Regions from separate parts of the Subdoligranulum sp. APC924/74 genome, predicted to be linked through region 1. Evidence: predicted binding sites of a transcription regulator. Region 1 holds the regulator's gene; the other holds the start of a gene.
The links. The regulator HrcA, encoded in region 1, represses chaperone genes, less so after heat shock. The targets are predictions, from matches to a motif close to TGTTAGCACTCNNNNNNNNNGAGTGCTAACA.

Region 1 (16,341 bases):
TTAGAATCATGCGGTATTGCCTTTATTATAATGGCTGTTCAACCGCAGGGCAGTGTCTCGCCTTCCAGCACCGCCTGCACCAGGGTATCGCCGTGATAGGTTAGCTCCAGATGGAAAAATGGTGCGCCCTCCGCCAACAGCCGAAGGAAAATTTTGTCCCCCTGCCAGATCGGCAGGTTCTCTACTTCGGGTTTGGGCACCCATTCCAGTGTGCCCTCGTTACAGCCGGTCAGCGTGCCGGTAAAATCGGTGCAGGTGTACAGGTGCATCCGCTCGGCGGGCCATGGCTCGCAAGTAAAATCCACAATGCCGCGGTAGGCGGGGGATTGCATCGTCAAGCCGGTTTCCTCCCACACTTCGCGCAGGGCACAGGCTTCGGCAGTTTCGCCGGGGTCAAGCTTGCCGCCCACACCGATCCATTTATCGTGGTTGACGTCGTTCTTCTTTTTAATGCGGTGCAGCATCAGATAGCAGCCGTTTTGTTCCAGGTAGCACAGAGTGGTTTGCAGCAGTTCAGCCATAGCGGAGCCTCGTTCCCTGTGTGCGGGGCACACAAAATATATTGGTATCAGTATACCACCCGGATAGTACAGGCGGCAAGGCTGCAGACAATGTGCGGGCGGCTATTTGGCGGGCAGGAAACCAATATCCTGAAATTTACGCGGCGCTCCGTTATAATATTTCCAAAATGGAGATGGCTTTGAGGGGAACCGCAAAAAGGTGTTTGAAGCAGGCGTGAACGCCCACATTGCCAAGCCGTTCAGCATGATGCCCTGCTGGCAGGGCTGGATAAAGCACTGACAAAAAACAGGCACGAACCATACATAAACCGCCGCACTTTCCATATAATAGGTATATTGTACAGAATATGGAAGGGCAGGAGGGTACCCCAATGAAAGCAACAGGAATCGTGCGCAGAATTGACGAGCTGGGGCGGGTGGTCATTCCCAAAGAGATCAGGCGAACCCAGCGCATCCGCCAGGGCGATGCACTGGAAATTTTTACCGCTGCCGATGGGCAGGTGGTGTTCAAAAAATATTCCCCGCTGGTGGAGCTGGGTGAACTGGCCGGGGTGTATGCCGAGGTGCTGGCCAAAAACCTGGGCCGCCCTGTGCTGGTGTGTGACAGGGAAAGCATTGTGGCCGCCACCGGCACGGGCAAAGGGCAGCTGCTGGGGCGGCAGATCAGCGATGCCGCCGCCCGGCTGCTGGCCATGCGCGGCCCTTACACCGCGCCGGAAACCGCTGCCCGCCGCATTACGGCCTTTGACAAAGGGGAAACGGTGCTGCTATGCGTCTGCCCCATTGTGGTGCAGGGGGATGTGGAGGGCGGTGTGTTGCTGACCGGCCGCCCGCAGGATGCAGCCCCTGATACCGAGACCGCCCGCGCAGTAAACATTGCCGCGGCATTTTTAGCAAAGTGGATGGAAGAATGAACCGTTGGCCGGCATCACCCTGCTGTCTGGCGGGCAGCAAAACAAGGGCAACACCGCACAATTCCCGCCTGACGGCTTAAGCACCGCTTCGGCGGCTGCGGCACGGCATCTGCGTTGCCAAAATGCTCGATAAGACATCCAGTATTATCTGCGCTTTTGGCTTAGCAGCTGCCGCACCTCGCTCGCCGTATCGGCACTTAGAATTATGCGGTATTGCCCAAGATAAAATAACAGAAAAACGCCGCGGCGGAGGGCAAAAACCACCCTTTGCCGCGGCGTTTGTGTCAAATCTGTTAAAGTTTGAAACTTTTTATGAAAAGGGCTTGACAGAACAAAGAGTTGGGATATAATAAATTTAGCACTCAGGAAGAGAGAGTGCTAAACAAGAAAAAGCAAACAAGGAGATGAGGGCAGCATGACGATGGATGCACGCAAGCAGCGCATTCTGGAAGCGATTGTTGCCATTTATTCTACCGGCGGCGAGCCGGTCGGCTCCGGTTTGCTGGCCAGCCACTTTGACATGGCACTTTCCAGCGCAACGCTCCGCAACGAGATGGCCGCGCTGACAAAGCTTGGCCTGCTGGAGCAGCCGCACACCAGCGCAGGCCGCGTGCCCAGCCCCAAGGGGTACCGGTACTACCTAGACCACCTGTTGGAAGCCCCCGCCGCCATAGCACTGAGCGCAGCGGACCGCGAAAACATTGACCGGCTGTTTGCCGATATGGACGTTGAGCCCGAAAAGCTGGCGCAGAGCGCCGCCCGCGCACTGGCCGATTATATCGGCTGTGCCGCAGTGGCTACCACCCCGCAGGCCGAGGATCTGTGCATCGCCCATTTTGAGGTCGTGCAGGTCGGGCGGTATTCCGCCGCAGTTTTGGCGGTTACCAGCTCCGGCGGTGTGCGCACCCGTGTGGCGCGTATCCACACCGGCTTGACGCGGGAGGATGCCGATGAGATGGCCCGCCTGCTGAACAGCAGCCTGACCTTTGTGGCACCGGAGGATCTGACCCCGTCGCTGACGGCAAGCCTGGTGCTTTCCGCCGGGCGCAGGCTGGCGCCGGTGGTGTTCGCCGCCGAAGCGCTGGTTCGTACCCGCCCGCAGTTTTACCTGGAGGGCGTGCAGTACCTGGCGAAGATGCCGGATGTGCGCACAAACCTTGGCGCGCTGCTGGAAGTTTTTTCTGACAACGAAGCGGCCCGCGCCCTGATCGAACCGGGCAGCGGCAAAGTGACCGCCACGTTGGGCGAGGATATCGAGCCCGCCATGCCGAACCTCTGCATCGTCAGCAAGCGTTACCTTGCGGGCGGCGGGCTGTATGGCACGGTGGCCGTGATCGGCTCCAACCGCATGGAGTACGAACACTTGATCCCCGTTTTGAATTATTTTGCAATTAAGTTAGGGCAGTCAATGTCCGGTAAAAAGGAGGAGCAGACATGAGCGAAGAAACAAAGAAGCAGCCTGAAACTGAACAGGAACAGGCCGCTGCTGAAACAAAAGCGCCCGCGGCAGAATCCGATAAGCAGGAAGCTGAACCCGCTGCAGAAAAGGCCGAAAAGAAAGACTGGTTCGGCAAAAAATCCAAAGAGCTGGAAGCCGTAAAGGCAAAGCTGGAAGCCGCCGAGCAGGCCAACGCAAAGCTGAAAGACCAGATGCTGCGCACCGCTGCAGAGTATGACAATTACCGCAAGCGTTCCGCCCGCGAAGCTGACCAGAAGTTCAACGATGGTGTTTCCCACGCGGTCAACCAGATCCTGGCAATTCTGGATACGCTGGATATGGCAGCCAATGCCGAATGCACCGACGAAAACTATAAAAAGGGCGTTGTGATGACGCTGGACAAAGCTGAAAAAGCTCTGAAAACGCTGAACATCACCGAGATCGAATCCATGGGCAAGCCCTTTGACCCCAACTTTATGAACGCTGTTCAGCAGGTTCCGGCAGAGGATGGCCAGGAAAGCGGCACTGTGGTGCGCGTGTTCCAGAAAGGCTACATGATCGGCGATAAGATCATCCGCCATGCAACCGTGGTTGTGGCCGAATAACAAAGCATGAACCGGGTGCAAAAGCCCGTTCAGATATAAATTAAGACATTCACATTTCCATGTTTCCTGAAAGAGGAATATGAAAGGAGTTTTATATTATGAGTAAGATTATTGGTATTGACCTTGGTACTACCAACAGCTGCGTAGCTGTTATGGAGGGCGGCGAGCCCGTTGTTATCCCTAACGCTGAGGGTGCCCGTACCACCCCGTCTGTTGTCGGCTTTACCAAAACCGGCGAGCGTCTGGTAGGCCAGGTTGCAAAGCGTCAGGCTATCACCAACCCCGAAAACACCATCTCCTCCATCAAGCGTAAGATGGGCACTGCCGAGAAGGTTCACGCCGGCGGCAAGGATTACACCCCCGAAGAGATCAGCGCTATGATCCTGGCAAAGCTGAAGGCTGATGCCGAAGCTTACCTGGGCGAGCCCGTTACCGAGGCTGTCATCACCGTTCCCGCTTACTTCAACGACAGCCAGCGTCAGGCAACCAAGAACGCCGGTACCATTGCTGGTCTGAACGTAAAGCGTATCATCAACGAGCCGACCGCAGCTTCTCTGGCTTACGGCATTGATAAGGAATCCGACCAGAAGATCATGGTTTACGACCTGGGCGGTGGTACGTTCGATGTTTCCATCATCGAGATGGGCGATGGCGTTACTGAAGTTCTGGCTACCAATGGTGATACCCACCTGGGCGGCGATGACTTCGACCAGCGCATCATCGACTGGATGGCTGAGGATTTCCAGAAGGAAAACAACATCGACCTGCGCAAGGATAAGATGGCTGCACAGCGCTTGAAGGAAGCTGCTGAAAAGGCAAAGATCGAGCTGTCCAGCGCCACTTCCACCAACATCAACCTGCCGTTCATCACCGCTGACGCCAACGGCCCCAAGCACTTGGATATGACCCTGACCCGCGCAAAGTTCAATGAACTGACCGCTGATCTGGTTGACCGCACCATGGCCCCTGTCCGCAAGGCTCTGGCTGATGCAGGCCTGAAGGCTTCTGACCTGGCTAAGGTCCTGATGGTCGGTGGCTCCACCCGTATCCCCGCTGTCTATGACGCTGTCAAGAAGGAACTGAACTGCGAGCCGTTCAAGGGCATCAACCCCGATGAATGTGTTGCTGTCGGCGCTTCCATCCAGGGCGGTGTTCTGCAGGGCGACGTTAAGGGTCTGCTGTTGCTGGATGTTACCCCGTTGAGCCTGGGCATTGAGACTCTGGGCGGCGTTTGCACCAAGATCATTGAGCGCAACACCACCATCCCCACCAAGAAGAGCCAGATCTTCTCCACTGCTGCTGACAACCAGCCCAGCGTTGAAGTCAACGTTCTGCAGGGCGAACGTGAGTTTGCCCGCGACAACAAGAGCCTGGGTACCTTCCACCTGGATGGCATCGCTCCGGCTCCGCGCGGCGTGCCCCAGATCGAAGTTACCTTTGATATCGATGCCAACGGCATTGTGCATGTAAGCGCTAAGGACCTTGGCACCGGCAAGGAGCAGAGCATTACCATCACTGCTTCCACCAACATGAGCAAGGATGACATCGACAAGGCCGTTAAGGATGCCGAGCAGTATGCTGCTGAGGATAAGAAGCGCCGCGAAGATGTTGATACCCGCAACAACGCCGACCAGATGGTGTTCCAGACCGAAAAGGCTTTGAGCGAGCTGGGCGACAAGGTCTCTCCGTCCGAGAAGAGCGAGTGCGAAGCTAAGCTGAACGCCCTGAAGGAAGCCCTGAAGGGTACCGATATTGAGGCCATCAAGGCAAAGCAGGACGACCTGCAGAAGGCTTTCTACGCCATCAGCGAGAAGGTTTACCAGCAGGCTGCCCAGCAGCAGGGCCAGCAGCCGGGCGCTGACGCCCAGCAGGGCCCCACGGGCAATGCCGGTTCCGCCCCGAAGGATGACGGTGCTGTTGACGCTGACTTCCACGAGGTGTAAGATAACAGAATAAACAGGGGAACATCCCTGTAACCCAAAAGGCCGCCGCCAGGCAATTCCGGCGGCGGCCATTGTGGGGTTAAGCCCACAAAGCTGCGTCCCGTCCGTAGGGGCGCACAGCGTGTGCCCGCAGTGAAATCACGTTGCCGCTTGCAGGCACAGGCTGTACGCCCTTACGGACAAAGAACCGGCTGTTCCCATAGGGGAAAGGAATAAAAGTCAACTTACTTCAACACATAAAGGTGTGATCATATGGCAGAAAAAAGAGATTATTACGAGGTGCTGGGCATCGGCAAAAACGCTACGGATGCCGAGATCAAGAGTGCCTACCGCAAACTTGCCAAAAAGTACCACCCTGACCTGAACCCCGGCAATAAAGAAGCCGAGGAAAAGTTCAAAGAGGTCAACGAAGCCAACGATGTGCTTTCCGACCCACAGAAACGCCAGCGCTATGATCAGTTCGGCTTTGCCGGCGTAGACCCCAACTATGCGGCTGCCAACGGCGGCGGTGCAGGCGGGTTCGGCGGTGGTTTTGGCGGCGTGGACCTGGGCGACATCTTTGGCGATATCTTTGGCGGCGGATTTGGCGGTGGATTCAGCGGCTTTGGCGGCGGTTCTTCCACCCGCACCGCCAATGCACCCCGCAAGGGCCATGATATTCAGGCCAGCGTGATCCTGACCTTTGAGGAAGCCGCCCACGGCTGCTCCAAGAAGATCACCATCAACCGCCAGGATACCTGCCCCGACTGCGGCGGCACCGGTGCGGCCAAGGGTACCAGCCCCGAAACCTGCCCCGACTGCGGCGGCCGTGGTTATGTTGTAACACAGCAGCGCACCCCCTTTGGCGTAATGCAGAGCCAGCAGCCCTGCAGCCACTGCGGCGGCCGCGGCACCATTATCCGCAACCCGTGCAAGACCTGCCGCGGCACCGGCAAGACCGCCGCGCGCAAGAGCCTGGAGATCAATATCCCCGCTGGTATTGATGATGACCAGAACATTGCACTGCGCGGCCAGGGCGATGCCGGTTCCAACGGCGGCCCGGCCGGCGATGTGATCGTGCATGTTACCGTTAAGGCCGACCCGATGTTTGAGCGTGACGGGTACGATGTTACCATCCATGTGCCCATCACCTTCAGTCAGGCTGTGCTGGGCGATGACGTTGAGGTGCCCACCGTGGATGGCCGCATTGTGCAGCATATCCCCGAAGGCACCCAGAGCGGCACCAAGTTCCGCCTGCGCGGCCAGGGCATCCAGTACCTGAACGGCCGCGGCCGCGGCGACCAGTATGTGATCGTCGATGTTGAGATCCCTAAAAAGGTCACCCGCGCCCAGCGCGAAGCCCTGAAAGCTTTTGAGGACAGCATGAAAGAGGATAACTACGAAAAGCGCAAGGGCTTCTTCAAGAACCTGCGCGACCGTTTCTCGTAATGCAATAACATGCCCCCGCCTGGTAATGCAGACGGGGGTGTTTTTGTATCAGTTAATTATAGCAATATCACGACCTCTTTATGTGATTTTTACATAGATGATATCATTCTCTAGCCTAAAAAGATAGAGGAAAAATGAGAAAAGTAAAGTGCAGTAAGGCTAATATTGCACTTTCGCCAATCATCATGTATAATAAAACTGTCTGTAAGCAACCTAAAGCAGGGGAGGGCTTCATGCAAAAAATCAAAGATTTCTGCAAGCGGCACCGCCTGCTGTGGCTGACTTTGCTGGTGGCGCTGGCTGCTGCCGCTGTGGCCGCGTGGGCCGGGTTTGACCTTGGCCAGCGGGTGGATAACCAGCCGGTGTATGAAATCGTCAACGATGATTATACCCGTACCGTTGTAATTCCTGCCACGGCGGACGCTGCAACGCAGGATGACGGCACAACCGGGTTGTACCTGCCCGTTCCGCTCAAAAGCGGGCAGCGCATTTACGGGGTTCGACTGGACCTGACCACCCATAATTGGGCGTTCCGGCATGGCACCCTGTACGCTGCACTGCTGGATGCCGATGGCAACGCCGTGGCGAACGGTGAGCTGGACTGCATTACCATTAAAGATGACACCTTTGCGGCCATCACGTTTGATGCGCCCTATACAGCCCCCGGCACAGCCGATGCCGAAGCGGACTATGACCTGGCAAACCCCAACATGACCCTGCGCCTGTGGTATACCCCCGGCGATGACTGGGATGTGTACCACCTGCTGGGCCTTTGGACGGATGCCGACACCAGCCAGCAGATGACCCGCCGGAATGCAAACGGCACGACGGATTCCATCGTCGGGCATCCGGCATTGCAGTATGTCGTCAATGATTCCGGCAGCTGGTCCCATGTGATCTCCCGCCTGCTGGGCGTGCTGACCTTTGCGGCGGTGGTGGCGGGCTTTATCCTGCTCACCCACCGCGCCAAGCTGTGGCAGGTGGTGCTGGTGTGCGGTGCGGTGCTGGGCGTGGCGTTTGCCTTTTTAACGCCGCCCCTTGTCGGCCCCGATGAATACACCCACCTGGCCAAATGCTACCGCCAGTCCAGCACATTGCTGGGCCAGCCGGTGGCGGACGATGATGATATGCTGCTGGTGCGCAGCTGCGATGCTCCCTATTTCAAAAATCATACCGGTGATATCGGCATTTACGCTTACAAGGAAATGCTGGAACACCTGGGAGATGCGGGCTGCAGCGGTGAAACGACTGTCAGCTCCGATACCTATGTAACGGCGGACCCCATCAATAATACGCTCTACCTGGGTCAGATTGCCGGCATTACGCTGGCGCGCATGATGGGGCTTGGCTTCCATGGCATGCTGCTGTTGGGGCGGCTGTGCAACCTGGCGCTGTACCTGGCATTGGCTGCGGCTGCGGTCAATATTGCACCCCAGCGGCTGCGCGGCATTTTTGCCGGTGTGGCACTGCTGGCCCAGCCCTTGCAGCTGGCGGGCAGCCTTTCGGCGGACGCCGCCGTGCTGGGGTATCTCTTCTGCTTTACTGCGCTCTGCCTGACCCTGCGCACCCGCCCGGCCCGCTGGCCGGAAACGGTGGCTGCTGTGGTGCTGGCGGCGCTCATCGGCCCGGCCAAGGCAATTTATCTGCCCGCCGTGCTGCTGATCTTTATGATTCCCGATGCCAACCTTGCCTTGCCCGGCAAGCGCTGGCCGGTTGGCCCCATTGCCAAAGTTCTGGCGCTGGTGCTGGCCGCTATCGGCTGGGTGCAGGTCAATATGGGCGCTGCTTTGTATGCAGCCCGCGATGTGGATACCGTGGGCATCCTGCGCGCCGGTGGTGCCGCCGCGGCTGGTGCCGCTTTGCTGGCGCTGCTGTACTGGAAGATCCGCCGCGACCCCAAAAAGAAGAAAATCTTTTTGGGTGCCATTGCCGCGGTTGTGGTGTTGGCCATCCCGGTTGGGCTGTATAAGCTGACCCACATGTGGGGCGGCTTAACGCCGGAACAGCTGGTTGGCTCCATTCAGGAAAACGGCGATTCCATCTACACCTATTCCGCCGGGTATATCTGCCGCAACCTGCCCAACACGGCCAAACTGCTGCTGCGCTCTTTCAGTGCGCAGGGGGCGCAGTGGGTGCAGGGCGTGCTGGGCACTGCCCTGGGCGAACCCATTGTGTATACCGTGGATGCCAGCTGGGTGCTGGGGGTTGGCTTTATCCTGGCTTTGCTGGCCGCGGCGCTGCCGCAGGCGGGCGAGACCGTACCTCTGGGCCGGCGCACCAAAGCGGGCGTTTGGGGTATTGTTCTCTGCGTGATTGCCCTTTCGTTCGTCACGGCGCTCAACTGGACCCCCATCAATTACACCACTATTTTTGGCCTGCAGGGGCGCTACTGGTTGCCCGTGTTGCCGCTGGTGCTGGCGCTGGTGCACCACAACCGCACCGTTGCCGTGCAAAAGCCCGCAGAGCGCAAGGCGGTATTTGCCATGCTCTGCCTGACATCGTTCGTCATTCTGCAAGGCGCGGGTTTGTACGCGACCTTCCAGATGCCGTCATAAATTATCATTTTATACGTTTTGTATAATGCAGAAAGGAACATTACCATGACTGTTACCCGTAATACCATCATTGCCGAAATCCTGCAGAACGATCCTTCCCAGGGCTGCGTGCCCATCTTTTTGAACACGGGTATGCACTGCCTGGGCTGCATGGCTGCCCATGGTGAGACCGTGGAGCAGGCCTGCATGGTCCACGGTGTGGACCCCGACGAACTGTGCGCCGAACTGAATGACTACTTTGCACACCTGTAAGCCTGTGCCGCACCTGGATGCGCGGCTGGCCGCCGCGGCTGCCTATGTGCGGCCCGGCCATATTGCCGCCGATATTGGGTGTGACCATGGAAAACTCAGTGCATGGCTGGCGGGCAGCGGTTGCTGCCCGCTTGTTTTTGCATGTGATCTGCGGGAAGGCCCGCTGCAAAAAGCCCGCATGACCTGCGCCCCCTGGGCGGATAAGATCCAGTTCCGCCTCGGTTCCGGATTGAGTGTGCTGCAGCCGGGGGAGGCAACGGAGATCATCATTGCCGGCATGGGGGCCGAAACGGTGCTGGAAATCCTGGATGCCGCCCCTTGGGTGAGGAACGAACAGTATAACTTTGTTTTTGTACCCGCCACCAAGCACAGCGTTTTGCGCAAGGGCCTTGCCCAGCGCGGCTTTGCCTTAAAAAGCGAGACACTGTGCCGTGCAGCCGGGCGGCTGTATACCGTGATCAACGCGCAGTATACCGGCCGGGCAGCGGAGCCCACCGGCCTTGCCTGCCTGTGCGGCAAAACGCAGGGCCAGCCCGAAGCCCAGGCCTACCGTGAACAGCAGCTGGTCAAACTGAAAAAATACCGCCTGGGCCTTGCACCCGGCCCGCAGGCGGATGGGGTGGATGCCCTGATACAGGAAATGGAGGATGGACTATGGCCGTAAAAGTACAGCAGGTACTGGAAATTCTGGAACAGATCGCCCCGCCGGAGCTGGCTTGCAGTTGGGATAACGTGGGCCTTTTGGTGGATGCCGGACGCCCGGTCACCTCCATTATGGCGGCGCTGGATATTACCGCCGATGTGGTGCGCGATGCCGCCGAAAGCGGGTGTGAGCTGATTGTAAGCCACCACCCGGTCATCTTTGACCCGCTGCGCCGCGTGACGGCAGAGGATGTGCCCGCAATGCTGCTGCAGAACGGCATTTCGGCCATCTGCATGCACACCAATCTGGATGCCGCTCCCGGCGGTGTGAACGATGTGCTGGCAGACCTGCTGCGCATTGAGAACCGCCGGGATTTCGCCGATAACTGCGGCCGCATCGGCACGCTGAACGTGCCCACCACGGCCCAACAGCTGGCCGAAACCTGCAGCCGGATGCTGCACACCCACTGCAAGTTTGTGGAAGCCGATCACCCGGTAGAAAAGCTGGCCGAAGTGAGCGGCGCAGGCGGCAGCTATTTGCAGCAGGCCATTGACGAGGGCGCAGACTGCCTGGTGACAGGCGAAGCCGCCCACCACATTGCCATTTTGGCAAAGCAGAAAGGCGTGGGCCTGGTTGTTGCCGGGCACTGGGGAACGGAACACCCGGTGGTGTTTGCCCTGGCGGATGCTCTGACCGAGCGCCTGCCCAAAGAAGTTACTGTGGCCCCCAGCCTGGCCGATGTTGACCCTTACAGCTACCTGTAACCCCTGCGGCGGCTGAACACTATGGGGTGGGATGAACCCATCCTGCCGCGTGAGAAGAATGCTGTCGTTTTCATAAAACCCTGCCCCAAAAGAAAAGGAGTACCACCATGGCATTGGATGCCGCGACCCTTGCGCTGGTCGCAAATGAACTGAACAGCACCCTGCTGGATGCCAAAATTGATAAAATTTTTGAGCCGACGCGGGATGAAGTGCTGATGACCCTGCGCACTCGCACCCAGACGTTCAAGCTGCTGCTGTCTGCCCGCAGCGGCTCGGCGCGTGTCTGCCTGACCAAAGAAAGCTTTGAAAACCCGCTCACCCCGCCGGGCTTTTGCATGCTGCTGCGCAAACACCTGACCGGCGGCCGTCTGACAGGGCTGCATATGGAACCCGGCGACCGTATTGTGTTTTTTGACTTTTTGTGCACCAATGAGATGGGCGACCTGGTAACCAATACCCTGGCTGCCGAGCTGATGGGCCGTTACTCCAACCTGGTGCTGATCCAGAGCGGCAAGATCATCGATGCCCTCAAGCGCGTGGATTTTGAGGACAGCGAGATCCGCCAGCTGCTGCCCGGACTGCCGTATACGCTGCCGCCCAAACCCAATAAGCCGGATTTTCTGGCAACCAGCGCCGCCGCCATGGTGGCCGCTGCCTGCGAAAAAGACCTGCCGGTGGCTTCTGCTTTGGGCAAAGCGGTTGGCGGTGTCGGCCCCGTTGTTGCGCGGGAGGCTGTGTGGCGTGCCTTTGGCGGCGAAACGCCCCTGCTGGCCTGTGACCTGGACGAAGCGCAGAAGCAGGCCCTGTGCGCCGCAATCGAAAACCTGAAGGATGAACACGCTGCAGGCGGCACCCCCACGGCGGTGCGCATCCCCCAGCCGGACGGTGTGAACAAGCCGGTAGAGTTCAGCTTTTTTATCCCGCAGCAGTACGGCAGTGCGGCCATTTTAACGCAGTACCCCACCTACAGCGAGCTGCTGGAGGATTATTACGCCACCAAGGACCGCGCCGAGCGGTTGAAGCAGAAGAGCCGCGAGCTGTACAAAGCGGTGCATAACCTGTACGAACGCGCTGTGCGCAAACAGTCCGCCCGGCGGGAGGAACTGGCCCAGAGTGAAAAAGCCGATACCCTGCGCCTGTACGGCGAGCTGCTGCAGGCCAACCAGTGGGCCATCCAGAAAGGCGACCGCCAGGCCACCGTGCAAAACTACTATACCGGCGAGGATGTGACCATCCGCCTGGACCCCCGCCTTGGACCCAACGAGAACGCGCAGAAATACTTCCGCGATTATAAAAAGAAGCAAACCGCCGGCCAGATGCTGAAAAAGCTGCTGCTCGAGGGCGAGGATGAGATCGAATACCTTGCCAATGTTCTGTATGAGGTGGAGACTGCCCCCGGCGAGCAGGCTCTGAACGAAGTGCGTGCCGAGCTGAAAAGCCAGGGCTACCTGAAATACTATAAGCAGCGGGAACGCAAACAGAAACCGGCGGATTTCCTGCGCTACCGCTCCAGCGATGGCTTTGAAATTTTGATCGGGCGCAACAACCTGCAAAACGATAAGCTGACCCTGCACACTGCCCGCGGCAAGGATGTCTGGTTCCATGTACAGAAAGCCCCCGGCAGTCATACGGTGGTTATGAGCCGCGGCGAGGATGTGCCGGACACCACCAAACAGGAGGCCGCAGAGCTGGCTGTGCTGCACTCCAGCCAGAATGGCGGTGCCAAGGTGCCGGTGGATACCACCGAGGTGCGCAACATCTGGAAAGCCAACGGCGCCCGCCCTGGCATGGTGCTGTATAACGATTATACAACGGTCTATATTACCCCGCGCGCCGGGCTGGAAGAGCAGCTAAGGGAAAAATAAAGTAACATATGTTAAGGCAATACCGCACAATTCCCGCCTAACGGCTCAAGCACCGCTCCGGCGGCTGCGGCACGGCATCTGCGTTGCCAAAATGCTCGATAAGACATCCAGTATTATCTGCGCTTTTGGCTTAGCAGCTGCCGCACCTCGCTCGCCGTATCGGCACTTAGAATTATGCGGTATTGCCTTAATGAAATGACCACGCTAAGTGCGAGCGTGGTCATTTTTTTGAATAAAGTAGGATGTTTTTGTAAATAGGAGTGAAAAATGAAAAAACGTGTGGTATAATTTGAAAAGATGAGGAGAGTGAAAGTGAAATGAAAGTCTTAGTTACAGGCTTTGACCCGTTCGGAGGGGAAAGCATCAACCCGGCTTACGAAGCTGTTAAAATGCTGCCGGATGAAATTGCCGGGGCGCAGATCATCAAGCGGGAAATCCCGACAAGCTTTACCCGCGGCACCGCAGAAGTGGTGCGCCAAATCGAACTTTGCCAGCCGGATCTGGTGCTGAATGTGGGCCAGGCAGGCGGCGCTGCTGGTTTGCGTGTAGAACGGGTAGCCATCAACCTGGCGGATGCCCGTATCCCAGATAATGACGGCGCGCAGCCGGTGGACGAACCGCTGGTACAGGACGGTGCCCCGGCATATTTTGCCAAGCTGCCGGTCAAGGCCATGGTGCGCGGGGTACAGGCAAAGGGCTATCCTTGCCAGCTGTCTTACACGGCAGGTACTTACGTCTGCAATGCGGTCATGTATACCGTGCTGCATACCGTGCAAAGTTATCCCCATATACGGGCGGGCTTTGTGCATGTGCCGTATGCAACCAGCCAGCTGGAAGGCAAAGCTGCGGGTACCCCGGCCATGCCGCTGGCAGACATTACCGCGGCTCTGGCAGCTGCCATTGAAGCCGCTGTGCAGAATAAGACCGATTTGAAAGAACAAATGGGCAGGCTGGATTAAAAACGGCGACTGCTCGAAATAAAATGGGGGGGGGGGAGTGAGCGTTATGCTGACCAATAAAGAAATTGGAGTTTTGTGCTACTGCCGCGGCTGCCTGAACCGGAAGTGCGGCCTTGATCTGGAACGGAGTGATATAAAGCATTTGAAAATGCAAAAAATATCATTAGAAAAATCGTTGACAATGATTTGGTAGAAGAGCTTGGATATACGGTTTGCTTTGAAACGATTGAATGAGGCATGCCCAAATAAAATCCGGATGAAAACTTATTGATGGTGAAATAAAGACTTCGCTGCCAAGGGCTGAAAATGCTCTTGGCAGATTTTTGTAGAAGGGCGGGGAAAAACTTTAAAAAGATGCGTGAGTGGTTTTGCTGGTTGGCGCGCTGAGAGTTTTTCCGCGGACTGTTTTGCCTCGGCACCGTCCAAAGAGCTCTATGCGGCAAACGGGCGCGGATTCTCCCGCACCCTCGCAAACAGTCCACTGGACTGTTTGTGTCCCGCTGTGGCGAGAGCGGGCTGTTCGAATCCCGTCACTCCGTGAAAAACAAAAAGCTCTTTCACCAGACGGTGAAAGAGCTTTTTGTGGTCGGAGTGACGGGATTCGAACCCACGGCCTCTTGGTCCCGAACCAAGCGCGCTACCAACTGCGCTACACCCCGAAAAAAAATCCGCAGCAACTTTGCTGCTGCGGTGGTTGGGGATGAGAGAATCGAACTCCCACAAACGGAGTCAGAGTCCGTCGCACTACCATTATGCAAATCCCCATTGCATGTTTGTTAAGAAGCTTTGCTTTCGCGCTGCCCTCAACGCTTAGTTATTATAGCGGACTGGCAGGCATTTGTCAACACGTTTTTTGAAGTTTTTTTGATAAAATATGGAAATAACGAAGCAACGAGCATAAAATACAGGGTGACTCAAGAGATGACAAAATATATGCGCTTTTACTCTGGCTTGCCGCAGCGGTTTGGCTGCAAAAACAGGCAATGAACCGCTGCGCAAAAGGCGGCGGGGGATTGGGAACACCGGCAGCCCGCAGCGTGTTTAACCCAGAAAATCCATAGGGTGTATCTGAAACGTCGAAAATATCGTCTGTTTCTACAAGCGCAGCGGGATTTTGCGTTAAAAAGCCTTGGAATCCACAAAGGATTCCAAGGCTCTTTGACTTAAATCCTGCTTGTGTCTGCGAAATATTCGTCATTTTCTTTGTTTTCAGATACACCTTAGGAAACAACAGGAAACAATGCGCTATGTCTAAAAATTAACAACATACACAACAGGCATTTTCCGTGGAAAGCCCAACAGAGCGGCGGTATTAGCAACCCATAAAGAATTTACTTTTTAGTATAAACATTCGACTTTGTATTGCGGTTTGCGACCCTTTCTTCTTGACTTGTACGGCAAAAATGCTACAATAATACTGTATTTATTTTGCCTTTTGGGAAAGAATACATCTTTTGTAAAGGGGCAGTGTGCCCCAAAAGCCTGAAAACGGCCTGGGTTTCATTTGATAAATGCAGGCGGTTTTTGTTTTTGCGGCCATGGAACGGCATCGGCCCGGCGGCTCAGCTTTTTTGATTCGGCTGGCAGTGGGGGCAATGACGGTTTGACTTTATAAAAAGGTGTATCGGCGATCGCTGTGATCAGCGGGGACGGGATGACCGGCTCCGGAGCTTTCCATAACAGGGCAGACAATGAAATGGGGGAAATGAGTCCATGTTTAAATCCCTGAAGCGCTCTGCCAAGGGTGCCGCAGTGCCGCATGAGAAGGGCACGGCCGGGATGGCTACCGTAACAATGGCCACGCCTGCGCACGTGATCATTCCCATGTCGATGCACATTGGTGCACCTGCAGAGCCGGTCGTCAAAAAAGGCGATCAGGTCTGTGTTGGTACGCTTATCGGCAAAGCCGGCGGCTTTGTCAGTGCCAATATCTATTCCAGCGTTTCGGGCACAGTTGAGGGCGTTGCACCGTTCCGCATGGTCAACGGTTCTACCTGCCAGGCGGTTGCGATTGCAGCCGATGGCCAGCAGACGGTTGACCCGGCCTGTGTGCCGCCGGTTGTGACCGATAAAAAGAGCCTGATGGCAGCTGTGCAGGCATGCGGTCTGGTTGGCCTTGGCGGCGCCGGTTTCCCGACGCATGTCAAGCTGGCAGCAGAGGGTATTGACACCCTGCTGATCAACGCAGCTGAGTGTGAGCCGTATCTGTCCACGGATACGCGCGAGATGCTGGAATGCAGTGATACGATCCTTTCCGGCATTACTGCCGTCATGAAGTATTGCAACATTCCCAACTGCATCATCGGCATTGAACGAAACAAGCCGGAGTGCATTGATCTGATGTGCTCCCTGGTGCGCGATATGCAGGGCGTTTCGGTCAAGCCGCTGCCCATGCGCTACCCGCAGGGCGCTGAAAAAACGCTGGTTGAAACCTGCACCGGCCGCGAAGTGCCG
Region 2 (16,341 bases), on a different contig from region 1:
TCCTGGGTGGCTCCACCACCAATGAGGTGGCAGACCAGCTGGGCCTGTTTTTGTTGCAATACGGCATTCAGGCGGAGTTCTACCAGAGCGAGTATGGCCAATATTGGCAGGACGCCATGTTCGGCACGCCGGAGCTGGATGGGTTCCACCCCGATGTCATTTATATCCACACCAACTGGCGCAACATCATCAATTTCCCCACAACGGCCACCCCACAGGCGGAAATTGACGCTATGCTGAATGCCGAGTACAGCCGCTTTGAGCAGATGTGGCAGGCGCTGGAAGCCAAATTCCACTGCCCCGTCATCCAGAATAACTTTGACCGCCCCAACTACCGCCTGATGGGCAACCGCGATATCTGGGACCCGCATGGCCGCTCCAACTATCTCAGCCGCCTGAACCAGCGCTTTTACGCCTATGCCGCCGCGCATGAGGATTTTTATATCAATGATATTGACTATCTCAGCGCAGATTACGGCCTGACTGCTTGGGGGGATGCGTTCTTCTGGCACATGTATAAGTACGCCATGTGCCTGGATGCAATCCCGTCTTTGGCAAACAGCGTGGCAAACATCATCAAATCCCTGTATGGCCGCAACAAAAAAGCCCTGGTGCTGGATCTGGATAACACTCTCTGGGGCGGCATTGTGGGCGATGACGGTGTGGACGGCATTGCCATTGGCCCCGAAGTGCCGGAAGGCCAGGTGTACGCCGAGTTCCAGAGCTACTGCAAAGCCCTGCAGACCATCGGCGTGGTGCTGGCGGTGGATTCCAAAAATGACGAAGCCAACGCCCTGGCCGGCCTGAACCACCCGGACAGCGTGCTGCACCCGGATGATTTTGTCTGCATCAAGGCCAACTGGGATCCTAAAGATCAGAACCTGAAAGCCATCGCCGCAGAGCTCAGCCTTGGCGCCGACAGCTTTGTGTTTGCTGATGACAACCCGGCGGAGCGTGCCATTGTGGCCGCCCAGCTGCCCGGCGTGGCCACCCCGGTGCTGGATGGTGCCGAAAACTACATCAAGATGCTGGATCACGGCGGGTACTTTGAAACGACGATCCTTTCCGGCGACGACCTGAAAAAGACCGCGCAGTACCATGCCCGCGCCCAGGCCGCCCAGGCCCAGGCAGCTTTTGCCGATTACGGCCAGTATCTGGACAGCCTGGAAATGACGGCGACCATCCGCCCCTTTGAGGCGGTGTATATGCAGCGCATTGCTCAGCTGACCAACAAGAGCAACCAGTTCAACCTGACCACTCTGCGCTGCACTGAGGATGACATCCGTTCCATGGCAGAAAAGCCGGACTGGATCACCCTGTACGGCAAGCTGGTGGATAAATTTGCGGATAACGGCGTTGTTACCGTTGTGGCAGGGCAGGCCCAGGGCCAAACGCTCTGCCTGCGCCTGTGGCTGATGAGCTGCCGTGTGCTCAAGCGCGGCATGGAAGACGCCATGATGGACACCCTTGCCGCCAAAGCTGCCGCTGCAGGGTATACTGCGCTGGAGGGCTATTATTACCCCACCGCCAAAAACGCTATGGTGCGGGAATTTTATGCTGGGTACGGCTTTGAAAAAACGGCCGAGGATGCCGATGGCAACACCACCTGGCGCCTGGACCTTGCCGCTTACAATCCCCGCTGCCCCCATATAAAAATTGAAACCTGAGCCGCGGCGCATACCGCGCGGCAGATGGCAAACGTAAAGGAAGCTACATGCCCCATACAACCCCAAAAACCAGCCGCATTCCCGGCCCGCTGCACAAGGCGGGCCTGTTTGTGTTGTTTGCGGCCATCACGGCGGCGCTCTGCCTGCTGCTGAACTTTTTGCTGGTGGATGACCTGCACGCCTATTCCCGTGTGACGCTGGGGGAGTATTACGCCCAAGCGGATGCGGTGGATACTGTGTTTGTGGGTTCCTCCCACAGCTACCGCAGCTTTGACCCGGATACCATTGACCCCATTCTGGGCAGCCACAGCTTTAACCTTGGCACCAGCCAGCAGCAGCCGGATGGCTCCTATTGGCTTATTCGGGAAGCCGCCGCCAACAGCCCGCTGAAAACCGTCTATCTGGAAACCTTCTATACCGGCTATAATCAGCAAAAATCCAGCAATGTTCCGCTGGCCTGCTACCTGATCACCGATTACATGCGCGCGTCCTCGCCCTACCGTTACCAGTATCTGTGGGAGATGGGCGGTGCCGCGGCGTTTGCGGATCTGGTGTTCCCGGCGCGCCATGCTATTGCTGACCCCGGTGAGCTGCCGGCCCTTTGGCGCGGCAAGCTGACCGGCGGCTATAACGCGGGGAACTATGGCTGGGTCACCTACCCGGACGAGGGCGAAGCCTACCGGGACCGCGGTTTTGTCTATACCGAGGGTACCAGCATCTGGGGGTTCGGCACCCTGATGCACGTGGATGCCAGCGCGCCAATCTCACCGTTTGGCCGGGCGAACCTGACCCGCATTGCCGAGTTCTGCAAAAAGCAGAACATCCGCCTGGTGCTGGTCACCGCCCCGCTGCCCAGCGCCTATGTGCAGGATACCCAGAACTACCAGGCCTATGTGGATGCCATGCGCAGCTTTGCCGCGGCCAACGGCACCCAGTATTGGGATTTTTCGCTCTTTAAGGATACCGACCTGCTGCCCATTGGCTTTGACGATTTTTCAGATATGCACCACCTGAACGGGCAGGGGGCAGAAACGTTCAGCAAGGCGTTCGCCACGGTGGCCGCCCGCAGTGCTGCGGGCGAGGATGTAAGCGGCCTGTTCTATGATACGGTTGCCGAAAAGCTGGCCACATCACCGGACAGCACCGTGCAGCAGGGGGAGGGCAACTGATGTTTTCTGTTACATCCCTTGGCTTTTTGCCGTTTATGGCGCTGTTTGCCTGCCTGTGGTACCGCGTGCCCCAGCCTTCCCGCTGGAAGCTGGTTTTGGCAGCCAACGCAGTGTTCTGCCTTTCCATTGATATCGGCGCGTTTTTTGCGGTAGCCCTTGCCACGGCAGTAGTGTGGCAGGCCGCGCAGCATGCGCAGCCAGAGCAGCCCAGCCGCCGCGGGTGGCTGGCACTGGGGCTGGCCGCAGCCCTGCTGCCGCTGCTGGTGCTCAAATACAGCGGCATGCTGGTGCCGGGCCTGCGGGATTTGTATAAGCCCTTTGGCCTTGCGTATTACAGCTTGCAGCTGGCGGGCTACCTGCTGGATGTGTGGCATGGACGCACGGCACCCACGCCCAGCTATGCACGGCTGTGGTGCTATGCGGGCTTTTTCCTCTCGCTCACCCAGGGGCCGTTCAACCGCTATAATACCCTGATGCCCCAGCTGGAAGCCGCCCCCAAAACGTTTGAAACCCAGCGTTTGGTCAGCGGTTTGCAGCGCAGTGCGTGGGGGTATTTCAAAAAGTTTGCCATTGCGGACCGTGCGGCCATTGTGGTCAGCGCCGCCTTTGCGGACCCGGCGTCCTTTGACCGCAGTCAGCTGATTTTTGCCACGGTTATGTATTCGTTCCAGCTGTATGCCGATTTTTCCGGCTACACGGATATTGTGCTGGGCATGGGCGAGATCCTGGGCCTGCACCTGCCGGAAAACTTCCGCCAGCCGTTTTTTTCTGCCAGCGTCAAGGAGCTGTGGGCCCGGTGGCATATCAGCCTTTCGCAGTGGTTCCGGGATTATGTGTATATCCCACTGGGCGGCAACCGCAAGGGCATTGCCCGGCGGGATGCCAACCTGCTGCTGACCTTTTTGGTCAGCGGGCTGTGGCACGGCGCCAACTGGACCTTCCTTGTCTGGGGTGGGCTGCACGGCCTGTGCCAGGTAGCGGAGGACCACATGCCCGCTCCGCTGCGCAAGCGCAAATCTCTGCCGCTGCGCATCGTGGGCGTGCCGCTGACATTTGCCATCTTTGTTACAACCTTTACCATCTTCCGCACCAGCAGTTTGGGCAATGCGGCGGCATACTTTGCCGGTATCCTGCATAACCCCGGGCACGAGGTGTTTGCCCAGTACTGGCTGCTAGGCCTGACCAGCAAGCTGGAACTGCTCTTGCTGTTGTTGGGCATTGCGTTGCTGGTGCTGGTGGATGTGCTGCATGAATGCGGCCTGCACCTGCGCGCCTGGGTCAACGCCGCGCCGCGCCCGGTGCGCTGGGCTGTGTACGAATTTGCCATTTTTGCCTTTTTGCTGATGGCAAGCTTTTATTCCAATACGGGCTTTTTGTATGCCCGGTTCTGAAAAGCAACAGCCCCGGGCAGTACCCATAAAAGGTGCCGCCTGGGGCTGTTTTTGTCTGTGTGGAAAATATAAAAAGGGGACAAGGCTTTACCAAAAGCTGCTTATTCCTCGCCCTCAAATTTCATGCCCCAGGCCATGCGGATATCATACATCAGTTGGGTCAGGGCAATGCTTTGCTGCGGGGTATAAATGCTGCTGTGGTGCCTGCCAGTGGCAGCACAACGGCTTACTTCCCGAATCTGGTATTCAAAACCGTTCACATCAAAGGGAAAATCCAGTTCCTGCGGTGGCTGGCCGTCCAGTTCCAGCGTCATATGTTCGGCGTACTGGAAGTCCGGCAGGGTAATGCGGCCCTTGGTGCCCACAATGCAGGCCATGCGGGTAAGGCGCTGGCCGATGGTTTGCACCGATTCCGCCGTGCAGCCGCTGGGGTAGGCAAGCCGCAGTTTGCTGTATTCATCGGTGCCGTATTCTGTCAGGCGCAGCTCTTCTGTCTGCACGTTCTGGGGCTGCTGGCCGGTGACCATCTGCAAAAAGCCAAGGTTATAAATGCCAATATCCAGCAAAGCGCCACCGCCCAAAGCAGAGTTGAATTTGCGCTCGCGGCGGGCGCCTTCAGTGGTAAAACCGTATTGGCAGGTGATGGTTTGCAGCGTACCGATCACCCCATCCGCCAGCATCTGCTGCAATTTGGTATACAGCGGCAAAAAGCGAATCCAGAATGCTTCCATGATAAAAAGCTGCTTTTTTTCCGCCAGGGCATACAGCTCTTTGGCCTGCTCTGCATTGATGGTGAACGGCTTTTCGCACAGAACATGCTTGCCGTGCTCCAGGCAGAGCTTGCAGTTTTCGTAATGCAGGGCGTTGGGCGTAGCAATGTAGATGGCATCTACGGCGGGATCGGCGGCAAGCTCTTCATAGCTGGCGTACCAGTGCGGGATGTTGTACTGCGCCGCAAAGGCTTTGGCACTTTCGGCCCGGCGGGAGCCGACTGCGGCAAGCCGCTCGCCCTCGGCAGCCATCGCATTGATTGTTGTGGCAAATTTGTTGGCAATGGTGCCGGTAGCTAAAATTCCCCAATTCATAAAATTACCTCCCATTAACAATGGTTCTTTGTGCACATCGTACCACAAGCAGGAAATTGCGGCAAGGAAACACGCGCAAAACAGCAAGAAAAAACAGACCCGGCAGGGGAACAGCAAAATCCGTTCCATCATGCCGGGTCTGAACTTATTATGGGAACAGAACAGGAAAATGCGGCACTGCCTTACGGGCGTACCTTGAACTCCTGCTCACAGTAAACGCAGCGGTAGCGTCCGCTGGGGGTCAGGGCAAAGATGTGGTCGCAGCCGGTCTCCAGGGAGGTAATGCAGCGAGGGTTGGTGCACTTGATCACGTTCACCAGGCGCTTGGGCTGGTCCGGGCGCACCTTGCGGGTCACATGACCGTTCTCAATAAAGGTCAGGCTGATCTGCGGGTCCACATAACCCAGCACATCAAAATTCAAGCCGGAAATATCGCCCTCGATTTTAATAATATCCTTTTTGCCGCTTTTCTGGCTGCGCACGTTCTGCAGCAGGGCCACGCTGGCTTCGCTCAGCTTTTCCAGCTCCAGCAGGTGATACAGCGAAAGCCCGGTCCCGGCGGTAATGTGGTCAATGACCACGCCGTTCATGATTTCATCAATATTCAGCATTCAAAAGCAACCTCCCCGGTTTTGGGGTCTTTCAGCCCCAGCAGCGTCATAATCAAAGCCATGCGCACATACACGCCGTTCTGTGCCTGCTCAAAGTAGGCGGCGCGCGGGTCATCGTCCACATCCAGCGTAATTTCGTTCACACGCGGCAGGGGATGCAGCACCGCCATGTCCGCCGGGGCAAGGTTCAGCTTTTCAGCGGTCAGGATGTAGCTGTCACGCAGGCGGATGTAATCTTCCTCATTGAAAAAGCGCTCGCGCTGCACACGGGTCATGTACAAAATATCGAGGTCCGGCAGAGCACCTTCCAGGTTGCGGGTCTCAATGTAGGGGATGCCGCGGGGCTCCAGTACTTCATTGATAATGTAATCCGGCACGCGCAGTTCTTCGGGGCTGATCAGGACAAACTTTACGTTGTCATAGCGGGCCAGGCTCTTGATGAGGGAATGTACCGTGCGGCCAAACTTCAGGTCGCCGCAGAAACCAATGGTCAGGTTGTCCAAACGGCCCTTGCGGCGGCGGATGGTCATCATGTCCAACAGGGTCTGGGTGGGGTGGCTGTGGCCGCCGTCACCGGCATTGATCACCGGGATCTTGCTGTAAAGGGAAGCGCGCAGCGGGGCCCCCTCTTTGGGGTGGCGCATGGCGGCAATATCCGCATAGCAGCTGATAATGCGGATGGTATCCGCAACGGTTTCACCCTTGGAAGCACTGGAAACACCGGCATCCGGGAAACCCAACACCTTGCCGCCCAAACGCAGCATCGCCGATTCAAACGAAAGGCGGGTGCGGGTGGAAGGCTCATAGAACAGTGTGGCCAGGCGCTTGTGGTCAGCTACATCCTGGTATGCTTCGGGGTCATCATGGATGCGGTCCGCAAGGTCCAGCAGCTTTTGGGTTTCTTCCTTTGTAAAGTCAAGGGGATCAATCAAATGTCTCATCAACAGCCATCCTTTCCTTATGGTGTATCTGAAAACAAAGAAAATGACGGATATTTTGCAAAAACAAGCAGGATGTAAGGCAAAGAGCCGCCGGAATCCTTTGTGGATTCCAAGGCTTTTTAACGCAAAATCTCGCTGTGTTTGTAGAAATAAACGATATTTTCGACTTTTCAGATACACCGTGGTCAAACGGTGCCATGCGCGGGGCAGGCACACGTTCGGGAAATACGTTCAAACTGGCAGTGCGGCAAAGCTGGCCGCAAACCTGGCTTATTATATCATACCTGCCCGGCAAATAAAACCCATTAACCCCCAAAAATATCCGCTTTTTTTGAGGCAATTTTACAAAAGCGGTCAAAATGCGCGGCAAAGCCGGTGCAGCCTTTACCGGACCTTTACATCCTGGTGGCTCAACAGCAGCTGGACCGCAAGCAAAATCAGCGCCAGCCAGCCAACACAGGCCAAAGCGAAGCCTAGGTAGCTGTCCGCCAGCATATCACTGCTCTGGTTAGCGTTCATGCCGCGCTGCATCAGGCAATAGGGCCAGGCGTACCAGTAGCCCCGGCTGGCCAGCAGCATGCCGGAAACACCCCCGGCCAGCCCCAAAAACACCGGCAAGGCAAAGCTGCGGATCACCATGGAAAATAGCAGCTGCGCCGCCACCACGGCCAGCCCGCCCAGTACACTGCGCACCAGGTAAAAGATGGTAATGGCCGGCGGGGGCGCTGTGAACCCGGCGAACACCCGGCCGCAGAACCAGTACAATACAAACACAAATGCCTGAGTCAGCAGTACCAGCTTTGTCACCACAAGCAACTTGGCAAGGAACAGGTAAAAGGGCGGCACCGGCTCCGCCATAATCAGGTTCCAGTTGTGGCCTATGTGCTCCAGCCGCCACAGGTACGCCGCGTATACCGCCACCATGCAGGGGAAGAAAAACAGCGAGTAAAATAGTGTGTGCTGGGTCCACAGACTGTACCAGCCGTCCCGCAAAATTTCAAGGTTTTGCAGGTAGTTGAAGGTTCCGTACCCGGCGGAAATGATGGGCAGAATAAAAAACATAAACCAGATGGGCGAAGCGTGCAGTTTGCGGTTTTCTGCACGGATACAACGCAGCAGCATGGGTCACACCTCCTTGTTCCGCATGGCATACCACGCGGCAAAAAACAAAATACCGGCCAAAACCACCGTGGCAACCAGCAGCGGCCACTGGAACGGCACAATCATGTAGGTGACTACTTTGCTGGCCTGGTCCCAGTCCGCAATCCGGTAGGTGTTCAGAGGGATAAAATACCCCCACGGCACAAAATAGCCGACCCATGCCGGCATAAAGGCACTGAACAGTCCCAGCAGCGTGCCAAGAATGCCCACACACAAAGCGGGCAGGGGATTGGCCAGCAGCACTGTCAAAAGCAGCTCAGAGAAAAAAATCATGCAGTCCACGGCAAAGGTGCAGCCCCAGAGATAGGCAGCCTGGCCTGCGGCGGGGTAGGGCTGCGTGTAATGCTGCAAGTGCCCGATCAGCGGGGCGCCCGCAGCTTCCAGCGTGACGATCAAAAAGATCTCCGCCAGCCCCAGCACTGCCTTTGCGGCAAACAGGCTGCGGCGGCTTTGCAGGGTATACAGCAGTTTGGGCGTACAGCCTTTGACTTCCACATCCCAAAGCCTGCTTGCCAGAATCGCCATGGCCAACGGCATTAAAATGGTATTGATGATGGGCAGGCTGTAAAACAGGGCACTATAAGCGGATGCCAGCTCGTCAGCACCGGTCGGCGCAGCGGACTGGCACCAAAGCAGCGCCATGACCGGCACCAGCAGGCAGACAATCAGATCATGCCGGCGGCGGGCCTTTTGCAGCTCGGCGCGGATGCTTGTGTACATGTCAGCCCACCTCCTTGCCGGTTTGCGTGTTGGTCAGGCTCAGGAAAATCTCTTCCAGATTCTTGGTCTGCCGCTCCACGCCAACCACCCCGGCCCCCTCGGCGGCAAGATCCTGCACCAGCGCGGCCAGGCGGGCATCCTCCATGGTGGGCAGCAGGCAGCTGTTGTCCGCAGGCTGCGGGGTCAGGCCGTAGCGGCGCAGCACGGCGGCCCCGCGGTCCGGAGCCAGCAGGCGCAGAACAACATTGCCGCGGCTGTGGCGCTGCAATTCCGCCAGCGGGCCTTCAAACAGCAGCTGGCCGTGGTTGATGATGCCCACCTGGCTCACAATCTGCTCTATCTCGCCCAGCAAATGGCTGGAAATCAGCACCGTGGCACCGCAGGCATCTGGCATATCGTGGATCAATGCACGCATTTCCTGGATGCCAGCCGGGTCAAGACCGTTGGTGGGTTCATCCAGGATCAGCAGCCTGGGGCTGCCCAGCAGAGCCATGGCAATGCCCAGGCGCTGTTTCATGCCAAGGGAATACTGCCCTACCTTGCGCTTTCGGTCTGCCTGCAGGTGTACAATTTCCAGCACGCGGTCGATGTCTTTGTAGGGCACGCCTTTCAGGTCGGCTACAATTTCAAGGTTTTCCTGCGCAGTAAGGTGCAGGTAGCCGGATGGCGACTCAATCAAACTGCCGGTCTGGCGCAGCAGCTCCAGCCGGGTACGCTCCGTCAATGTGCGGCCCAGCAGAGCCACGCTGCCCGCCGTGGGGTGAACCAGCCCCAGCAGCATTTTCATGCTGGTAGATTTACCCGCGCCATTTGGCCCAATAAAACCATACACACACCCCTGCGGAACATGCAGGTCCAGATTGTGAACCACGGTGCGGCCACCATAGGTTTTGCACAGCCGTTTTGTTTCAATTACATATTGCATGGCTAACACTCCTTTGTTCATCTTTTGGGAACAAAGGCATGGTAACACGCCGACCTTAACCTGCCACAAAGCCCAGCTTAAGTTTAGCTTAATTCTGTCCGGCGGCTCTATCGGCAGCCCGGTGCTCGTATTATAATAAAGGCAATACCGCACAATTCCCGCCTGACGGCTTAAGCACCGCTCCGGCGGCTGCGGCACGGCATCTGCGTTGCCAAAATGCTCGATAAGACTCCAGTATTATCTGCGCTTTTGGCCTAGCAGCTGCCGCACCTCGCTCGCCGTATCGGCACTTAGAATTATGCGGTATTGCCTAAAAGCACAAAGGGGGCGCACCCATGCAAACCATTTATGATGCTAAAATTTTGATTGTGGATGACAACCAGGATCTGCTGAACCTTGTTACCACGGCGCTGCGCAGCACCGGCTACAACCAGCTGACCGCCTGCACCGGCTGCGCAGCGGCCCAAGCGGCATTTGCCGCCAACCGCCCGGACCTGATGATTTTGGACATCAACCTGCCGGATGGGGACGGCTTTACCCTGTTCCGCACGCTGCACAGCATGGCGGATATCCCGGCGCTTTTTCTTTCTGCCCGCGATGCTGACGCCGACCGGCTGTTTGGTCTGGGCCTGGGCGCGGACGACTACCTGACCAAGCCGTTTTTAACGCAGGAGCTTTTGCTGCGCATCCAGCGCATTTTGTAGCGCTGCTATCGGGGCGAACTGTGGCGGACTGCCGCAAAAACGCTCCAGCTGGGCCAGCGCACGGTGTATCTGGCCGATGCTTTGGTCCGCCTGCCGGATGGCACCGCCCAGCCCCTGACGGCCACCGAGCGCGCTCTGCTGCAAAAGCTGGCCGAAAACCGCGGCCATATCGTTACTTATGACGCGGTGTGCGAAGCCGTGTGGGGGGCAGACTATTACGGGTACGAGAACAGCCTGAATGTTCACATCCGCCACCTGCGGGAAAAGCTGGAACCCAACCCCAGCAAGCCGCAGTACCTTTTAACGGTGCGGGGCATCGGCTATAAATTGGCAGAGGAGAGCGCACAATGAAAACTTTTGCAGCCCTGATCCGCCGCTATGTGCTGGCCACAGCCGCTATTGTGCTGCTGGTGGGCGGTTTGCTGGTGGGGCAGATTTTTTATGTGGGGTTCAAGTCCAACGCGGTGGATGCAACAGGCTACCGGGTCGGCGCCTTGGCTGATGCCCTAAAACAAACCGAAACCGGCCTGCAATGGGGTCGGGAACATACCCCGGCGGAATGGATGCAGGGCTATGCCTGGGCCATGGTGCTGGACGATAATGGCAATGTCATCTGGCAGCAAGACCTGCCGCAAAAGCTGAATCACCGGTACACGGCATCGGAAGTTGCCGTGTTCTCCCACTGGTACCTGGCCGATTACCCCGTGCAGTGCTGGGCGGCGGATTACGGGCTGTTTGTTGTGGCGGAACCGGTTGGAACCTGCTGGAAGTATAACATCGACATGAAGCAAAAAATGATAATAATGCTGGCCAAAAGCATTCAGCCCACCATGGTGGAGCTCCTGCTGGTGGTGCTGGGGTGCTGCCTGTTCTTCAGCTGGCGCGGGAGCAAAAGCCTGCAAACCGTAACAGCCGGGCTGGATACCTTGGCGCAGGGCGGTACGGTCAGCCTGCCTGCCGCCGGCTTTGCGGGGGAGCTTGCCCAAAAGCTGAACGAAACCAGCGAGCAGCTGCGCCGCCGCAATGAGATCATTGCCCGGCGGGATACCGCCCGAACCGAGTGGATCGCCGGGGTCAGCCATGATATCCGCACTCCGCTGGCACTGATCCTGGGCTGGGCGGAACAGCTGCAGCGGGATGCCACCCTGCCCGCAGCAGCCAGACAGAAAGCGGGCGGCATCTGCACCCAGTGCGAAAAAATCCGCAGCCTGATTGAGGACCTGAACCTGACCAGCAAGCTGCAATACGGCGCCCAGCCCCTGCGCCGCCAGTCCACCCAGGCGGGGCCGTTTTTGCGCCGGGTAGTGGCGGCTTTTTGTGAGAACCCCCTGGCCGCCCGCTGCACACTGGATTGCAGCATTACCCCGGCAGTAGAAACCGCCATCCTGCACGCTGATGCCGCTCTGCTGACCCGTGCGCTGGAAAATGTGCTGCAAAACGCCGTGCGCCATAATGCGGGGCCGATCACGCTGGCTTTCCACGCGGATGCCGACGAAACAACGCTGCACCTGACCATACAGGATGACGGCACCGGCTACCCGCAAAGCGTGCTGGCCGTGCTGAACGGCGAACCGGAAGGGGAGAACGCCCCGCATATTCTGGGCCTGCATGTGGTGGAGCAAATCATAAACGCCCACGGCGGCAGCGTGCAGTTTGTCAACCGGGACCCTCACGGTGCAAAAGTGATGATGCAGCTGCCACTGGCCAAAGACGAAAACGAAAAATAATACCCAAAAAACAAATCCCCCGCCGGGCAAAGCACTTTGAAGCACCGCCCGGCGGGGGATTGTTATGCTATGTTAAGGCAATACCGCATAATTCTAAGTGCCGATACGGCGAGCGAGGTGCGGCAGCTGCTAAGCCAAAAGCGCAGATAATACTGGATGTCTTATCGAGCATTTTGGCAACGCAGATGCCGTGCCGCAGCCGCCGGAGCGGTGCTTAAGCCGTCCGGCGGGAATTGTGCGGTGTTACCTTGAATTGTCTGGCGTAAAGCCTGGCTGCCATTACTTCATCAAGTCGCAGACCAGCTGTGCGTAGGCAACGGGGTCTTCCAGCGGCAGGCCCTCAATCAGCAGAGCCTGGTCGTACAGCAGCTCGGCGTACTTATTGATCTTGTCGGTGTCACCGGCCTCATGAGCGGCTTTCAGCGCACCAAACACGGCGTGGTTGGGGTTCAGCTCCAGCACCTTGGTGCTCTCCATGCCCTCGCCGCCGGCAGGCATCTTGCGCAGGATCTTTTCCATCTCCATGGAAATACCGCCCTCGCTGGAAAGCGATACCGGGTGATCCTGCAAAGTCGGGTTGACCTTCACATCTTTGATCTTGCCGTTCAGGGCCTTCTTGATCTCCTCAAACAGGTCCTTGTTTTCGGTTGCGGTCTCCTCGGCAGCCTTCTTTTCTTCCTCGGTTTCCAGGCCCAGATCGCCGGAGTTGATGTTTTTGAATTCCTTTTCCTTGTAGTCGTGCATGATCTGCAGGCAGAATTCATCCACATCCTCGCTGCACAGCAGCAGGTCATAGCCCTTGCTCAGCACCAGCTGTGCGTTGGGCAGTTTGCCCAGGCGGGCTGCCTCGTCACCAGCGGCAAAGTAAATGGCCTTCTGGCCTTCCGGCATCTTCTCAATGTATTCATCCAGCGTGATGAGCTTCTGCTCCTTGGCAGAGTAGAACATCAGCAGGTCGGAAAGCAGGTCTTTGTGCATGCCGTAATCGCCGTAAACGCCAAACTTGATCTGGCGGCCAAATGCTTTCCAGAAGGTTTCGTACTTTTCGCGGTCGTTCACCAGCATGGCGTGCAGTTCGTTCTTGATCTTCTTTTCCAGGCTGTTGCGGATCAGCTTTACCTGGCCGTCTTTCTGCAGCGTTTCACGGCTGATGTTCAGGCTCAGGTCCTCGCTGTCCACAACGCCCTTGATAAAGCTGAAGTAATCCGGCAGCAGGTCAGCGCATTTTTCCATGATCATAACGCCGGAAGCGTACAGGGCTAGGCCCTTCTCGTACTCCTTGGTGTAGTAATCATACGGCGTCTGGCCGGGCACAAACAGCAGGGCGGTGTAGGTTGCGGTGCCCTCGGTGCGGCTGGTAATCACGCGCAGCGGGTCGGAATAATCCATGAATTTGCTCTTGTAGAACTCGTTGTATTCTTCCGGCTTTACATCTTTCTTGTCGCGCTTCCAGATGGGCACCATGCTGTTCAGGGTTTCCAGCTCGGTGTAGGTTTCGTACTCCGGCTTATAGTCGTCACCGGCGTCCTCCGGCTTCGGCTTCTGGCGGCTCTTCTCGCGGTACATGGTAATGGGGTAGCGGATGTAATCGCTGTACTTCTTGACCAGGCCGGAGATGGTGTACTCGTCCAGATATTCGCTGTATTTGTCGGTTTCGGTGTCCTCTTTCAGCACCAGGGTGATCTCGGTGCCAACTTCCGGCTTTTCGGCTTCGGTCAGGGTGTAGCCCTCCACGCCGGAGGACGACCACTGCCAGGCTTCCTCGCTGCCCTCCGCGCGGGAAACAACGGTCACCTTGCTGGCAACCATGAAAGCGGAGTAGAAGCCAACGCCGAACTGACCGATGATGTCAATATTCTCGTTCTGATTGCTTGCCTTAAAGTCCTGGCTGCCGGAGCGGGCAATGGTGCCAAGGTTCTTTTCCAGCTCATCCTTAGTCATGCCAATGCCGTTATCGCTGATGGTCAGGGTGCGGTTCTCTTTATCGGCTGCAATATGAATGTGCAGGTCTTCTTTTTTTACGTTGATGGAGGTGTCCGTCAGGCTCTTGAAATACAGCTTGTCGCAGGCATCCGATGCGTTGGAGATCAGCTCGCGCAGGAAGATCTCGCGGTTGGTATAAATAGAATTGATCATCAGGTCAAGCAGCTTTTTGCTCTCGGCCTTAAACTGATGCATTGCCATAGTTACAATGACCTCACTTTTATATATTTTATGGTTTAGCACTCGCGTGCTTTAAGTGCTAAGCATATATTAGCACTCTTACCCGCAAAGTGCAAGTCCTGATTGCCCTTTTTACAAAAAGTTAAAAAACTGTATGTAAAATACAGAAAAAGGCTTTTCAAAGCACATTTTTTGCGCTATCCTAATAACTGTATCTTCATATTTATCATTAGGAGCCTGATGTTATGAAATTTGTAGAACATAAACTTGCCACCGGTGCCATGCTGACCGGCTACCTGCGTGACGAAACCACCGAAATGCCCAGCTACAACACCCGCCCGGCAGTGCTGATCCTGCCCGGCGGCGGCTACCGCTACTGCTCCCCGCGCGAAGCGGACCCTGTTGCCGTCCAGTTTTTGCAGGCCGGCTACCATGTGTTCACCCTGATTTATTCCACCGACCATGCCCCGCTGCTGTGGCAGCCGCTGACCGAAGCCGCGTCCGCTATCCTGTACCTGCGCCGGAATGCGGCGGATCTGCGCATTGCGGCGGATAAGATCACCATCGTCGGCTTTTCTGCCGGTGCCCACCTGGCGGCTTCCACCGCCCTGCTGTGGGATGCAGCTCCCGTGCAGCAGGCCCTTGGTATTACCGGAACCGAAGCCCGCCCCAATGCGGTGGTGCTGGGGTACCCCGTTATCTCCAGCGGCAAGTTTGCCCACCGCGGCTCTTTTGAGAACCTGTGCGGCGCGGATGAAGCCCTGCTGCAGACCATGAGCCTGGAAAACCAGGTGCGCCCCGATGTGCCGCCTTTCTTCATCTGGCACACCGTGGAAGATCAGGCTGTACCCGTGGAAAACAGCCTGCTGCTGGCAGGCGCCCTGAAAGAGAACAACGTGCCGTTTGAGCTGCACCTGTTCACCCATGGCGGCCATGGCTCCAGCACCTGTACCAACGAGGTCAACACCCCTAACAAGCATAACAACGCCTGGCTGCCCCTGTGCATGGGCTGGCTGGGGGAGACCCTGGATTTTACCCTGTGATTTGAGCAGCCCCATGAAGAAGCTGTTTTTGTAACCCTATTATTAAGGAGGTTATACCATGAAGATCATGTTTTATGCCCTCCGTCCTTTCGACGAGCAAGCCTATTGTGAGCCATACAGCAAACAGTACGGCATTGATTATGCCTATACCGCAGAGGTCCCCACGCCGGATAACCTGGAACTTGCCAAAGGCTGCGATGCCGTCAGCACCAACCCCTGCCTGATTGCACCGGAATATCTGGAAGCCTGGGCCGCGATGGGGGTCAAATTCCTGCCCTGCCGCAGCATTGGCTATGACCATATCCCGCAGCAGAAAGCCAAGGAGCTTGGCATGCGCATCTCCCATTCCTGGTATCCGCCGGCAGGTGTGGCCGATTATGCCATTATGCTGATGCTGATGTGCAACCGCAAAGTGGGCCAGATTCTGCGCCGTGCCGATGCCCAGGATTATTCCTTAAGCGGCAAGATGGGCCGCGATATCACCCGTATGACGGTGGGTGTGATCGGCACCGGCAACATTGGCCGCACTGTGCTGCGCCACTTAAGCGGCTTTGGCTGCAAGCTGTTGGCTTACGACCTGTACCCCAACGATGAAGCACGCCAGTATGCGGAGTATGTGGACCTGGATACCCTGTACAAGAGCTGTGATATCATCACCCTGCACACCAACGCCACCGCCGCCAACCGCCATATGATCGATGCCAACGCTATTGCCAAGATGAAAAACGGCGTTGTGCTGATCAACACCGCCCGCGGCACCCTGATTGATCCGGAAGCGCTGATAAACGGGCTGGAAAGCGGCAAGATCGGCGCAGCCGGCCTGGACGTTGTGGAAAATGAGAACGGCCTGTTCTACTTTAACCATATGGGCGATGCGCTGCAGAACCGCGAACTTGCCATGCTGCGCAGCTTCCCGAATGTGATCTTTACCCCGCATACCGCGTTTTATACCGATGTGAACGTGGCCAGCATGGTGGAAAGCGCCTTTAAGGCTGTGCGCGCCATGGCGGATGGCGAACAGACCCCACTGGAGG

Region 2: a site for HrcA is predicted at 14,319-14,349, ahead of htpG (molecular chaperone HtpG). Genes of this name have one in related genera too.

Annotation. Positions count from the first base shown of each region.
Region 1 covers NZ_PSQF01000020.1:22,593-38,933, reverse strand. Annotated here, with positions in the region: gene C4885_RS07235 (NUDIX domain-containing protein) at 39-521, opposite strand; gene C4885_RS07230 (stage V sporulation T C-terminal domain-containing protein) at 893-1,435, shown strand; gene hrcA (heat-inducible transcriptional repressor HrcA) at 1,851-2,873, shown strand; gene C4885_RS07220 (nucleotide exchange factor GrpE) at 2,870-3,478, shown strand; gene dnaK (molecular chaperone DnaK) at 3,577-5,421, shown strand; gene dnaJ (molecular chaperone DnaJ) at 5,674-6,849, shown strand; gene C4885_RS07205 (DUF2142 domain-containing protein) at 7,083-9,404, shown strand; gene C4885_RS07200 (DUF1858 domain-containing protein) at 9,450-9,656, shown strand; gene C4885_RS07195 (class I SAM-dependent methyltransferase) at 9,634-10,320, shown strand; gene C4885_RS07190 (Nif3-like dinuclear metal center hexameric protein) at 10,311-11,063, shown strand; gene C4885_RS07185 (NFACT family protein) at 11,171-12,928, shown strand; gene pcp (pyroglutamyl-peptidase I) at 13,246-13,887, shown strand; tRNA gene C4885_RS07175 (tRNA-Pro) at 14,471-14,546, opposite strand; tRNA gene C4885_RS07170 (tRNA-Gln) at 14,579-14,652, opposite strand; gene C4885_RS16280 (hypothetical protein) at 14,729-15,085, opposite strand; gene C4885_RS07165 (RnfABCDGE type electron transport complex subunit C) at 15,601-16,341, shown strand, end outside.
Region 2 covers NZ_PSQF01000012.1:38,634-54,974, forward strand. Annotated here, with positions in the region: gene C4885_RS05410 (HAD family hydrolase) at 1-1,667, shown strand, start outside; gene C4885_RS05415 (hypothetical protein) at 1,715-2,836, shown strand; gene C4885_RS05420 (MBOAT family protein) at 2,836-4,227, shown strand; gene C4885_RS05425 (Gfo/Idh/MocA family protein) at 4,329-5,312, opposite strand; gene C4885_RS05430 (aspartate carbamoyltransferase regulatory subunit) at 5,495-5,923, opposite strand; gene pyrB (aspartate carbamoyltransferase) at 5,917-6,864, opposite strand; gene C4885_RS05440 (ABC transporter permease) at 7,249-7,986, opposite strand; gene C4885_RS05445 (ABC transporter permease) at 7,990-8,745, opposite strand; gene C4885_RS05450 (ABC transporter ATP-binding protein) at 8,747-9,670, opposite strand; partial or broken gene C4885_RS05455 (response regulator transcription factor) at 10,006-10,725, shown strand; gene C4885_RS05460 (sensor histidine kinase KdpD) at 10,722-12,101, shown strand; gene htpG (molecular chaperone HtpG) at 12,381-14,285, opposite strand; gene C4885_RS05470 (alpha/beta hydrolase) at 14,510-15,307, shown strand; gene C4885_RS05475 (D-isomer specific 2-hydroxyacid dehydrogenase family protein) at 15,366-16,341, shown strand, end outside.